DNA from 2 places in the Actinomadura sp. 1N219 genome. Region 2 is predicted to be linked to the other one. Evidence: riboswitches for the same ligand, from Rfam matches in the RefSeq annotation. Region 2 holds a riboswitch; the other holds the start of a gene.
The links. Region 2 has a riboswitch for S-adenosylmethionine ahead of thrC (threonine synthase). Riboswitches for the same ligand answer to the same signal wherever they lie in the genome.
Positions count from the first base shown of each region.

Region 1: it holds a riboswitch for S-adenosylmethionine, as region 2 does, so the genes downstream of both, ACH35V_RS23605 (aminotransferase class V-fold PLP-dependent enzyme) here and thrC (threonine synthase) in region 2, are expected to answer to the same signal.

Region 1 is NZ_JBIRAY010000007.1:418,096-422,738, reverse strand. It holds gene ACH35V_RS23610 (SseB family protein) at 1-673, opposite strand, end outside; gene ACH35V_RS23605 (aminotransferase class V-fold PLP-dependent enzyme) at 775-2,103, opposite strand; SAM riboswitch class IV at 2,144-2,261, opposite strand; gene ACH35V_RS23600 (hypothetical protein) at 2,312-2,692, shown strand; gene ACH35V_RS23595 (transglycosylase domain-containing protein) at 2,736-4,643, opposite strand, start outside.
Region 2 is NZ_JBIRAY010000013.1:302,015-306,657, reverse strand. It holds gene groL (chaperonin GroEL) at 1-202, opposite strand, end outside; gene ACH35V_RS33875 (MoaD/ThiS family protein) at 852-1,130, opposite strand; gene thrC (threonine synthase) at 1,141-2,385, opposite strand; SAM riboswitch class I at 2,402-2,543, opposite strand; gene ACH35V_RS33865 (cation diffusion facilitator family transporter) at 2,659-3,651, opposite strand; gene ACH35V_RS33860 (trehalose-6-phosphate synthase) at 3,767-4,643, shown strand, end outside.

The sequences.
Region 1 (4,643 bases), on a different contig from region 2:
GCAGCGTGTAGTCGGTGTCGTCGGGGACGGGGAGCAGCACGTCCGTGGCGGCCAGCGTCTGCAGGAAGAGGTCGTGGTCGTTGTTGGCCGCGGCGCGGAGCAGGTCGCGCTCCACCTCGTTCGCGGGCTGGAACTCCTGCCGGGACGCCTCGTGGGACGGTTCGCTGGGCGCTTCGCGGGGGAGGTCGCGGTGCTGGTCGCGGAGCTCCTCCCAGGGCGCCGCCGCGCGGCCGACCTGCGGCGGGCGGCCGTCGCCCGCGGCGACCTGCCGGACGAACCAGGACGGCAGCCGCGCCTCGATCGGCAGGACGGTCCCGACGCCCCGGGCCGGGACGTCGACGGCGAGCCACCAGCGGTCGTCGGGCCACGTCTCGGCGATCTCACCGAACCTGATCGTCATGAAGTGCTGGTAGGTCTGGCCGAGGCAGGCGCGCATCGCCGACGCCGACGTGTACACGAGCACGTGCACCCGGCCGTCCTCCTCCTGCGTCGGCCAGGACGGCTGCGTCTCGTTGGCGAGCATCCCGTCCGCCACGTCCGGCGGGACGGGGACGACGAGCTCGCTCTCCGCGAGGAGCCGGAAGTAACTCTCCTGGTCTCCGGCCCGTACGGTCTCCTCCAGCCGGTGCTCGAGATCCGACGTGGGTCGCCACGCGTCGGCCACGGTCGCCACCCCCTGTTTCTTCCGTGCTCGTCCCCGCGCGACTGTCTACGCTACATGGGCGAACAGGACCAAAGAGCATCTTCACTCGGCGGCGCCGGAGTCCGCGCAGCTCAGCGGGCCGTCAGCCCGGCGAGGGCGGTGAGGAGGCGGTCGATGTGCTCCTCGCTCGTCCCGATGCCGAGGCTGGCGCGGACGGCGGTGTCCCGGCCCGCGGCGCACCCCGGGTCGTCCCCACCTAGCAGGTGGCTGAGGAAGGGGTGGGCGCAGAACTTCCCGTCCCGGACGCCGATGCCGTACTCATCGGACAGGGTAAGCGCCACGTCTCGCGCGTTCCAGCCGTCCACGACGAACGACACGATCCCGACGCGCGGCGCACGGTCGCCCCACAGAGTCAGCTCGCGGACGGACGGCAGCGCGGCCAGCCCGGCCCGCAGCCTCTTCACCAGCGCTTCCTCGCGCGCGGCGACCGATTCCCAGAGGTCCGACAGGGTTTCGCAAGCGGCGGCGAGCGCGATGACGCCCAGCACGTTCGGGGAGCCGGCCTCGTGCCGCTGCTCGGCGGACGCCGCCCACCGGGTCGTCCGCCCGACGGACGCGCTGGCGCCGCCGCCCTTCAGATAGGGGGCGGCGGCGCGGAGCCAGTCGGCGCGCCCGGCGAGGACGCCCGCGCCGAACGGCGCGTACAGCTTGTGCCCGGAGAACGCGACGTAGTCGAGGCCGAGCGCGGTCATGTCGATCGGACGGTGCGGGACGAGCTGCGCGGCGTCCACGGCGATGCGGGCGCCGTTGCGGCGGGCGACCTGCGCGAGCTCCTCGATCGGCCACAGCTCGCCGGTGACGTTGGACGCGGCGGTGACGACCAGCAGCCGCGACCCGATGGGGGACTCGCGCAGGGCCCGGTCGGCGGCGGAGACGGCCTCGGCGGGGGTGGCGGGCGCGGGCAGCCGCACGGCCCGCCGCCACGGCAGCAGGCTCGCGTGATGCTCGGTCTCGAAGACGACGACGCTCGTCCCGGCGGGGACGGCGTGCGCGAGCAGGTTCATCGCGTCGGTGGTGTTGCGGGTGAACACGACGGCGGAACGACGCCAGCCGCCGACGAACGAGCGGACCGTCTCCCGCGCCTCCTCGTACGCCCCGGTCGTGACCTGCGAGGTGTAACCGGCGCCGCGGTGCACGCTGCTGTAGTACGGCAGTGCACGGGTGACCGCCTCGTGCACCGCCTCCAGACAGGGCGCGCTCGCGGCGTAGTCGAGGTTGGCGTACGGGACGTGGCGTCCGTCCCGCACGGGCACCGGTACGTCCGCGCCGATGACGCGCGGGCCCGGCTGAACCCGGGCCCCCTCGGCGGGCGTCACAGCAGGCGTGATGGCGTCGCGAGCGGGCGGAACGGAGTGAGCGGGCGGAACGGAGTGAGCGGAGCGGGCGAGCAGCGTCGGCATGCCGGGACCTTCCGGGTCAGGGACCCCGGAAATCCGCCGGGATCCGCGCTTGCCGGAACGCGGATGCTGCGTCCGGCCAGGTCCTCACCCGGGGCACCCCATCGCGGACGAAGGGTTGCCGGCCAGCAAGCCGGGGCTTGGCGCTGGCGCTCATGACCTCATGCGGAAGTATATGCGGGGCCGGACGGGGATCAACCGGGAGGATGCGATGCGACACGGGATGGCTCGGGCGCTGGCCGCGGGCGCGGCGATGCTCGGCGCGTCCGGCCTGCTCGGCGGGTGCGGCGCGCTGGGCGGCGACACCGGGCAGGTGTGCGCCGACACCAAGAAGGCGTTCCAGCAGTACATCGCCCAGGTGAGGACCATCCCGGCGGCCGAGCCCGCGCGCTGGCGGCAGGCGACGGAGCAGCTCGCCGGACGCCTCGACGCGCTGGCGAAGAAGACCGGCGACGACGACCTGAAGAAGGCGCTCAAGGCCGAGGCGGGCAAGCTCCGCGCGGCCGCCCCGGCCGTCGGCACCGGCGACGTCGCGCAGCTCGACACCGTGATGAACCAGACCCCGGGCAGCATAGGAAAAGCCTGCGAGTAAGGGGTGCCGCGCGTCCCGGCGGGAGCCGTCCCGCCGGGTGTGGTCAGCCGTTGCCGCCTGGGCGGCCTCCGCCGCCGCCTCCGCCGGGATCATCGGGGTCGCCCGGATCGCCGGGATCGGGGTCGCCGGGGTCGGGCGGGAGGATGGTCGGCAGGTCGGTGGGCGGAGTCGGGAAGTCCGGCTCGTCGGTGGGCGGCGGGGGCTCGGGCGGCCCGCCCGTGTCCGGCGGCTCCGTCCCGCCGGGGCTGAGGCCGTCCGGCGGGCCCGTCCAGCCGCCGCCCGGACGGCTCGACGGCGACCCGAACGACTCCGGCTCGTAGCTCTTGATGTTCACGGCGTCGCCCATGTACGTCCGCCAGATCTGCGCGGGGAGCTGCCCGCCGAACGCGCCGTACCCGGGGATGTTCAGCGGTTTGCCGTCGCTGCGGAACATCGCCACGGACGTCGCCATCTGCGGGATGAAGCCGTTGAACCAGATCGCGCGGCCCTCGTCGGTCGTGCCGGTCTTGCCGGCGACGTCGCGGCCGTCGGGCAGCTGCGCGCCCGTCCCGGTGCCGCCGCGGACGACCTGCTGCATCGCGTACGTGGCGTCCCGCGCGTTCTGCTGGCCGAGCGCCCGCTCGCCCTTCTCGGTGAACGTGCGCTCGTGGTCCTCGTTGTCGGTGACGGCCTTCACCACGAACGGCGTCCGGTGCACGCCCTCGGCCGCGAACGTCGCGTACACGCCCGCCTGCTGGACGGGACGCAGCGACACGATGCCCAGCGGGAGCGTCGCGGCGGCCCGCTGCTCCGCCTTCATCTGCGACGCGGGGATCCCCATCTTCTCGGCCATCTCGACGATCTTCTTGTTGCCGATGTCCCGGCCGAGGTTCACGTACGCGGTGTTGACGGACCGCTGGGTGGCGGTGACGAGGTTCACCGTCCCGTAGCTCTCGTTGCCGTTGTTCTCGACGGGGTCGCCGGCGAAGTACTGCGGGGAGCTTCCGTCGTAGGTGGAGTTGAGGGACTTCCCGTCCTCCAGGGCGGCGGCCAGCGCGATCGGCTTGAACCCGGACCCGGCCTGCGCCCACTCGCCGAAGGAGCTGCTCAGCGCCTCCTCCAGGTAGCCGCGGCCGCCGTAGAACGCCAGGACCTGCCCGGTCGCCGGGTCGACCGACACGGCGCCCGTCCGGATCTTCTTGTTCATCCCCTCGGGGGTGTTCTGGTTCACCGACCGCCGCAGCGCGTCCATCAGCCGCCTGTCGAACGTCGTGGTGATCTTCAGCCCGCTGCGGTTGATCTCGTCCTCGCTGTAGCCGCGGCGCTCGATGAGCTCCTTCTTGGCCACGTTGACCATGTAGCCGCGCTGGCCCTTGAGGACGTCGGTGATGTGCGCCTTCTGCGGCACCGGGAACTTCATCGACATCGCCTCGGCAGGGTTGACGGCCCCGTCCCGCACCATGTTGTCGAGGACGGACCGCCACCGCTGCTCGGCGTGGACGCGCTGCGCCCCGGACGGGTCGGCGAAGTTGCTGGGCTGCTGGATCGCGGCGGCGAGGTAGGCGCCCTCGGCCGGGGTCAGCTCCGAGACGTCCTTGCCGAAGTAGGCCTTGGCGGCGGCCTGCACCCCGTACGCGTCGCGGCCGAAGTAGATGGTGTTGAGGTACTGCTCCAGGATCCAGTCCTTGGACTTCTCCCGGCCGACCTTCAGCGACACCATCACCTCCTTGAGCTTGCGGGTGACGGAGACCTCCTTGCCGATGCCGCCGTAGTAGTTCCGGACCATCTGCTGCGTGATCGTCGACCCGCCCTGGAGCTGCCGTCCGCTCACCGTGGACCACAGCGCCCGCGTCGTGCCCGAGACGGACACGCCGGGGTCGTCGTAGAAGCCGCGGTTCTCCGCGGCGATCACCGCGTCGCGGGTGCTCTTCGGGATGCGGTCGAGCTTGACCGCGTCGCGGTTGACGCCGGT
Region 2 (4,643 bases):
TCTCCCACGGGTCCTCGAGCTCGATCTCCTTGGCGATTGACACACCGTCGTTCGTGATCGTGGGGGCGCCCCACTTCTTCTCCAGCACGACGTTGCGGCCCTTGGGACCAAGGGTCACCTTGACGGCGTCGGCGAGCTGGTTCATGCCGCGCTCGAGACCGCGGCGGGCCTCCTCGTCGAACGCGATCATCTTTGCAGCCATAGGCTCCAGTCCTCCCGGAACAAGGTGGCTTAGACGGATCGAGCCGACGCCCGCGACGGACGGCCCCCGCCGACGACTGCCATTCCGTCGCCGGACTGAGGCCTCATCGCCCCGACCCAGACTGTGAAGTTGTCACTCTCCACAGTAGAGTGCCAACCGTTTGTTTAGCACTCTACCCTGCCGAGTGCAAGCGACGTGCACCCTCGTCCACCGAACCGTCACCAACCAGCCCCAACCCGTCCCACCTGCGTCGAAACCCCGTTCTGGGACGTCAGGGGTGTGCGGCTGTGATCCGCTGTTTGCGGTCGTCCCCCCGGTATTCGCGGGACGAGGACCCGAGGGTGATGGGCCCGGGCGCTGCTTCGATGCGCCGGTTCACGTCGTCGATGCAGTGAGCATATGTGCTCTGCAGCACGGCCACCGAGTGCCCGGTACGAGCCGTCACGTTGGCCGCCGGCATCCCACCGTCCGGCCGGACGGTCGGCACTTGCGCCTGTCGTCGCAGTTTCTTGGGCAGGGGCGCATCAAGTCCTCGGCTCGGAGGACGAGTCCGCGTCTGGGGAGGCTCGTGAATTCAGGTTGGCCTAGTGCGACGGCTGAGTGGGTTGGGCTCGATCCTGGCGCTGGGTGCGCCAGGATCGAGTCGGGGTCAGCCGCCGGCTACGGCGGGGATGATCGAGACCTGGGCGCCCTCGGGGGTCGGGGTGTCGAGGCCGTCGGCGAAGCGGACGTCCTCGTCGCCGACGTAGACGTTGACGAAGCGGCGGATCTTGCCGGCGTCGTCCAGGATGCGGGCGGAGATGCCGGTGTAGCTGGCCTCCAGGTCGGCGACGACGGCGCGCAGGGTGGCGCCCTCGGCCTTCACCTCCGACTCGCCGCCGGTGTAGGTCCGCAGGATCGTCGGGATACGGACGGACACGCTGCTCATGGTGCTCCTTTCAGGCGAGGCCCGCGGCGCGGAACGCTTCCAGGGACGGGGCGATGTTCGCGGACGGCGCGACGACGGGTGCGACGGCGTCCAGGGTCTTCAGGCCGTCCCCCGAGTTGATGATCACGGTTTCGGCGGACGGGTCCAGAGCGCCGGTCGCGATGAGTTTACGGAGGGTCGCGACCGTGACGCCGCCCGCGGTCTCGCCGAAGATTCCCTCGGTGCGGGCGAGCAGCCGGATGCCCTCGACGACCTCGTCGTCGGCGACGTCCTCGACGGAGCCGTTGGTGCGGCGGGCGACGTCCAGGACGTATGGGCCGTCGGCGGGGTTGCCGATGGCGAGGGACTTGGCGATCGTGTCCGGCTTCACCGGGCGGATGACGTCGTGGCCGGCCTTGAACGCGTCGGCGACCGGGGCGCAGCCGGTGGCCTGGGCGCCGAAGACGCGGTAGGGCTTGTCCTCGACGAGGCCCAGTTTGATCAGTTCCTGGAACGCCTTGTCGATCTTGGTGAGCTGGGAGCCGGACGCGACCGGGACGACGATCTGGTCGGGCAGCCGCCAGCCGAGCTGCTCGGCGATCTCGTAGCCGAGGGTCTTGGAGCCCTCCGCGTAGTAGGGGCGGACGTTGACGTTGACGAACGCCCAGTCGTCCTGCTCGCCGGCGATCTCGGAGGCCAGGCGGTTGACGTCGTCGTAGTTGCCGTCGACCGTCACGAACGTCCCGGCGTAGACGGCGGTGGTGATGATCTTCTGTGCTTCGAGGTTGGACGGGACGAACACTGCGCTGCGGATCCCGGCGCGGGCCGCGGCCGCGGCGACGGCGTTGGCGAGGTTGCCGGTGGACGGGCAGGCCAGCACCTTGAAGCCGAGCTCGCGGGCGGCGGCGAGCGCCACGGCGACGACGCGGTCCTTGAACGAGTGGGTCGGGTTGCCGCTGTCGTCCTTCACCCACAGGCTCTGCAGGCCGAGGCTCTCGGCGAGGTTGTCGGCGCGGACGAGGCGGGTGAAGCCGGGCTCGGTGTTGGGCGTGTCCGTGATCGTGGCGGGGACGGGCAGCAGGCCCTTGTAACGCCAGATGTTGCGCGGCCCGGACTCGATGCTCGCGCGGGTGACTCCCCCGAAGTCGTAGGCGATCTCCAGGGGGCCGAAACACTCTTCGCAGGCGTAGTGAGGCCCGAGGTCGCGGGACGTGCCGCATTCGCGGCAGACGAGAGCGGTGGCTGGTCCGAGGTCCGTGGCAGGCGTGATGGCCATGGGTGCGAGGCCTTTCTTCCCATCTTTCCTGCGCCACCTTGGTCGCAGGCCGGAGTTGGCACCATCTCCCGGCCGGCCCCGCAGGATCGCGAGTACGCCTGAGCCGGGTGGTTGCCGGGGCTTCGTCGGGCCGGTCCCTCCACCCCTCTGGATGAGCGATATTCAGTTGTGAGCCACGAGCGCTGAGCGCTCGTATGCGTGACTTTACCTGATCTGACCGGATGCCAGACAGGTGGGTCCGTCGATTGAGACGTTACCCGGGCGCCTTCTTGATCACGCGTGTTCCTCGGTGCGGCGGGCGGCTTCGGTGGGGCCCCGGGCGGCGTCAGCGGGGTGCTGAGCGGCGTCGGCGGGGTGCTGGGTGGGGTCGAGGAAGACGTGGCCGATGTCCGGGATCCGGTCCCTGAGCCGCCGGTCGATGTCGCCTGCGACGTCCTCGGCCTCGTCGGCGCTGATGTCGTCGGAGAAGTGGACCTTGGCGGCGACGAGGATCCGCTCGGGGCCGAAATGCATGGTGAGCAGCTCGTCCACGCCGGTCACGCCGGGAGCGCCGGTGATCTCGGCGCGGATGCGGCGCTGCGCGGCCGGATCGGCGGCCTGGCCGATGAGCAGGCCGACGCTCTCGCGTCCGATCGACACCGCCAGGACGACGAGGAGCAGGCCGATCAGGACGGACGCGAGACCGTCCCAGAAGCCGGAGCCGGTGATCTCGCGGAGCGTCAGCCCGGCGGCGGCGAGCGCGAGGCCGATCATCGCGGCGGTGTCCTCGAACAGCGCGGTCTTGAACGTGACGTCGGGCGAGCGGCGGACGTGGTCGACGAGGTCGCGGCCGTTGTCGCGGGTCTCCTTGCGCGCCTGGTGGAAGGCGCGGATCCAGGACGTCCCCTCCAGGACGAAGGCGAGCGCGAGGACGGCGTAGGCCAGCCACACGCTCGTCCCGGTGCCGCCGTGGCCCGTCATGGTCAGGACGCCCTCGAAGACGGAGAACCCGGCTCCGGCCACGAAGATCCCGAATGCGGCGAGCAGCGACCAGACGTACCGCTCGTTGCCGTATCCGAACGGGTGGCGCCGGTCGGGAGGACGTTCGCTGCGCCGCAGGGAGGCGAGGAGGAAACTCTGGTTGAGGGTGTCCGCCACGGAGTGCGCGCCTTCCGCGAGCATCGCGCTGGACCCGGCCAGGAGCCCGGCGATGAGCTTGGTGATCGCGAGGATGAGGTTCGCCGCACCGGCGACGAGCACGGTCTTCGTCGTCTCGGACCTGCTCATCTCGGACGGCTACCCGCCGCTTTGCCCACTAATCGCTGCCGGCCGGGCGGTGGGTGTCGGGTGCGGCGTGTGGGTCGCTTTGAAGGGCCTCCACGCCAACTGAGACCCTGCCGGTATGAGCCAAGTGCTGGTGGCGTCGAACCGCGGCCCGGTGTCGTTCTCGCTGTCGGAGGACGGGGAGCTCACCATGCGGCGTGGGGGCGGCGGGCTTGTGTCGGGTCTGGCCGCTGTGACGGGCGCGGCACGGGAACCCGGTCCGGTGCTTGGCGCAGGGGCGCGTTCGATGCCGTCTGCAGAGGCCGAGGCGGAGGCGGCTGCGGATGCGGAGGGCGCGAGGGCGTCTGCGGACGCTCCGGGTGTGCTTTGGGTGTGTGCGAGCTTGGGTGAGGCCGACCGAACGGCTGCTCGACGTTCGCCGGACGGCCGTATCGACCTCGCGGGGTACGAGACGGGTGGTGCGGCAGTGCGGATGCTGGACATCCCCGAGGGGACGTTCCACCGTGCCTACAACGCCGTTGCCAACTCGACGCTGTGGTTCGTCCACCACCTTCTGTACGACACGCCGCGCAGCCCGCATTTCGACGCTCGCGCCCGCCGCGACTGGCAGTCGTATGAGGCGTACAACGCGGCGTTCGCAGATGCTCTGGCGCGTGACGCCGCGCCAGGGGCGAAGGCCGCGATCCAGGACTATCACCTGTCGCTGGCACCGCAGATGCTGCGGGAGCGGCGTCCCGACCTGAAAATCGTGCACTTCTCGCACACGCCTTGGGCGCCGCCTGAGTACTACCGGCTGCTCCCTGACGACATTGGCTCGCAGATCCTTCTGGGCATCCTCGGCGCCGACCATGCTGGGTTCCTCACCGAGCGATGGGCGTCCGCGTTCCTCGACTGTTGCGAAATGCTGCCGGGTGCACGCGTTGACCGTGCGGCCCGTACGGTCACCTGTTCGGGACACGTCACGCGCGTAGGCTTCCATGGGCTCGGTGTCGACG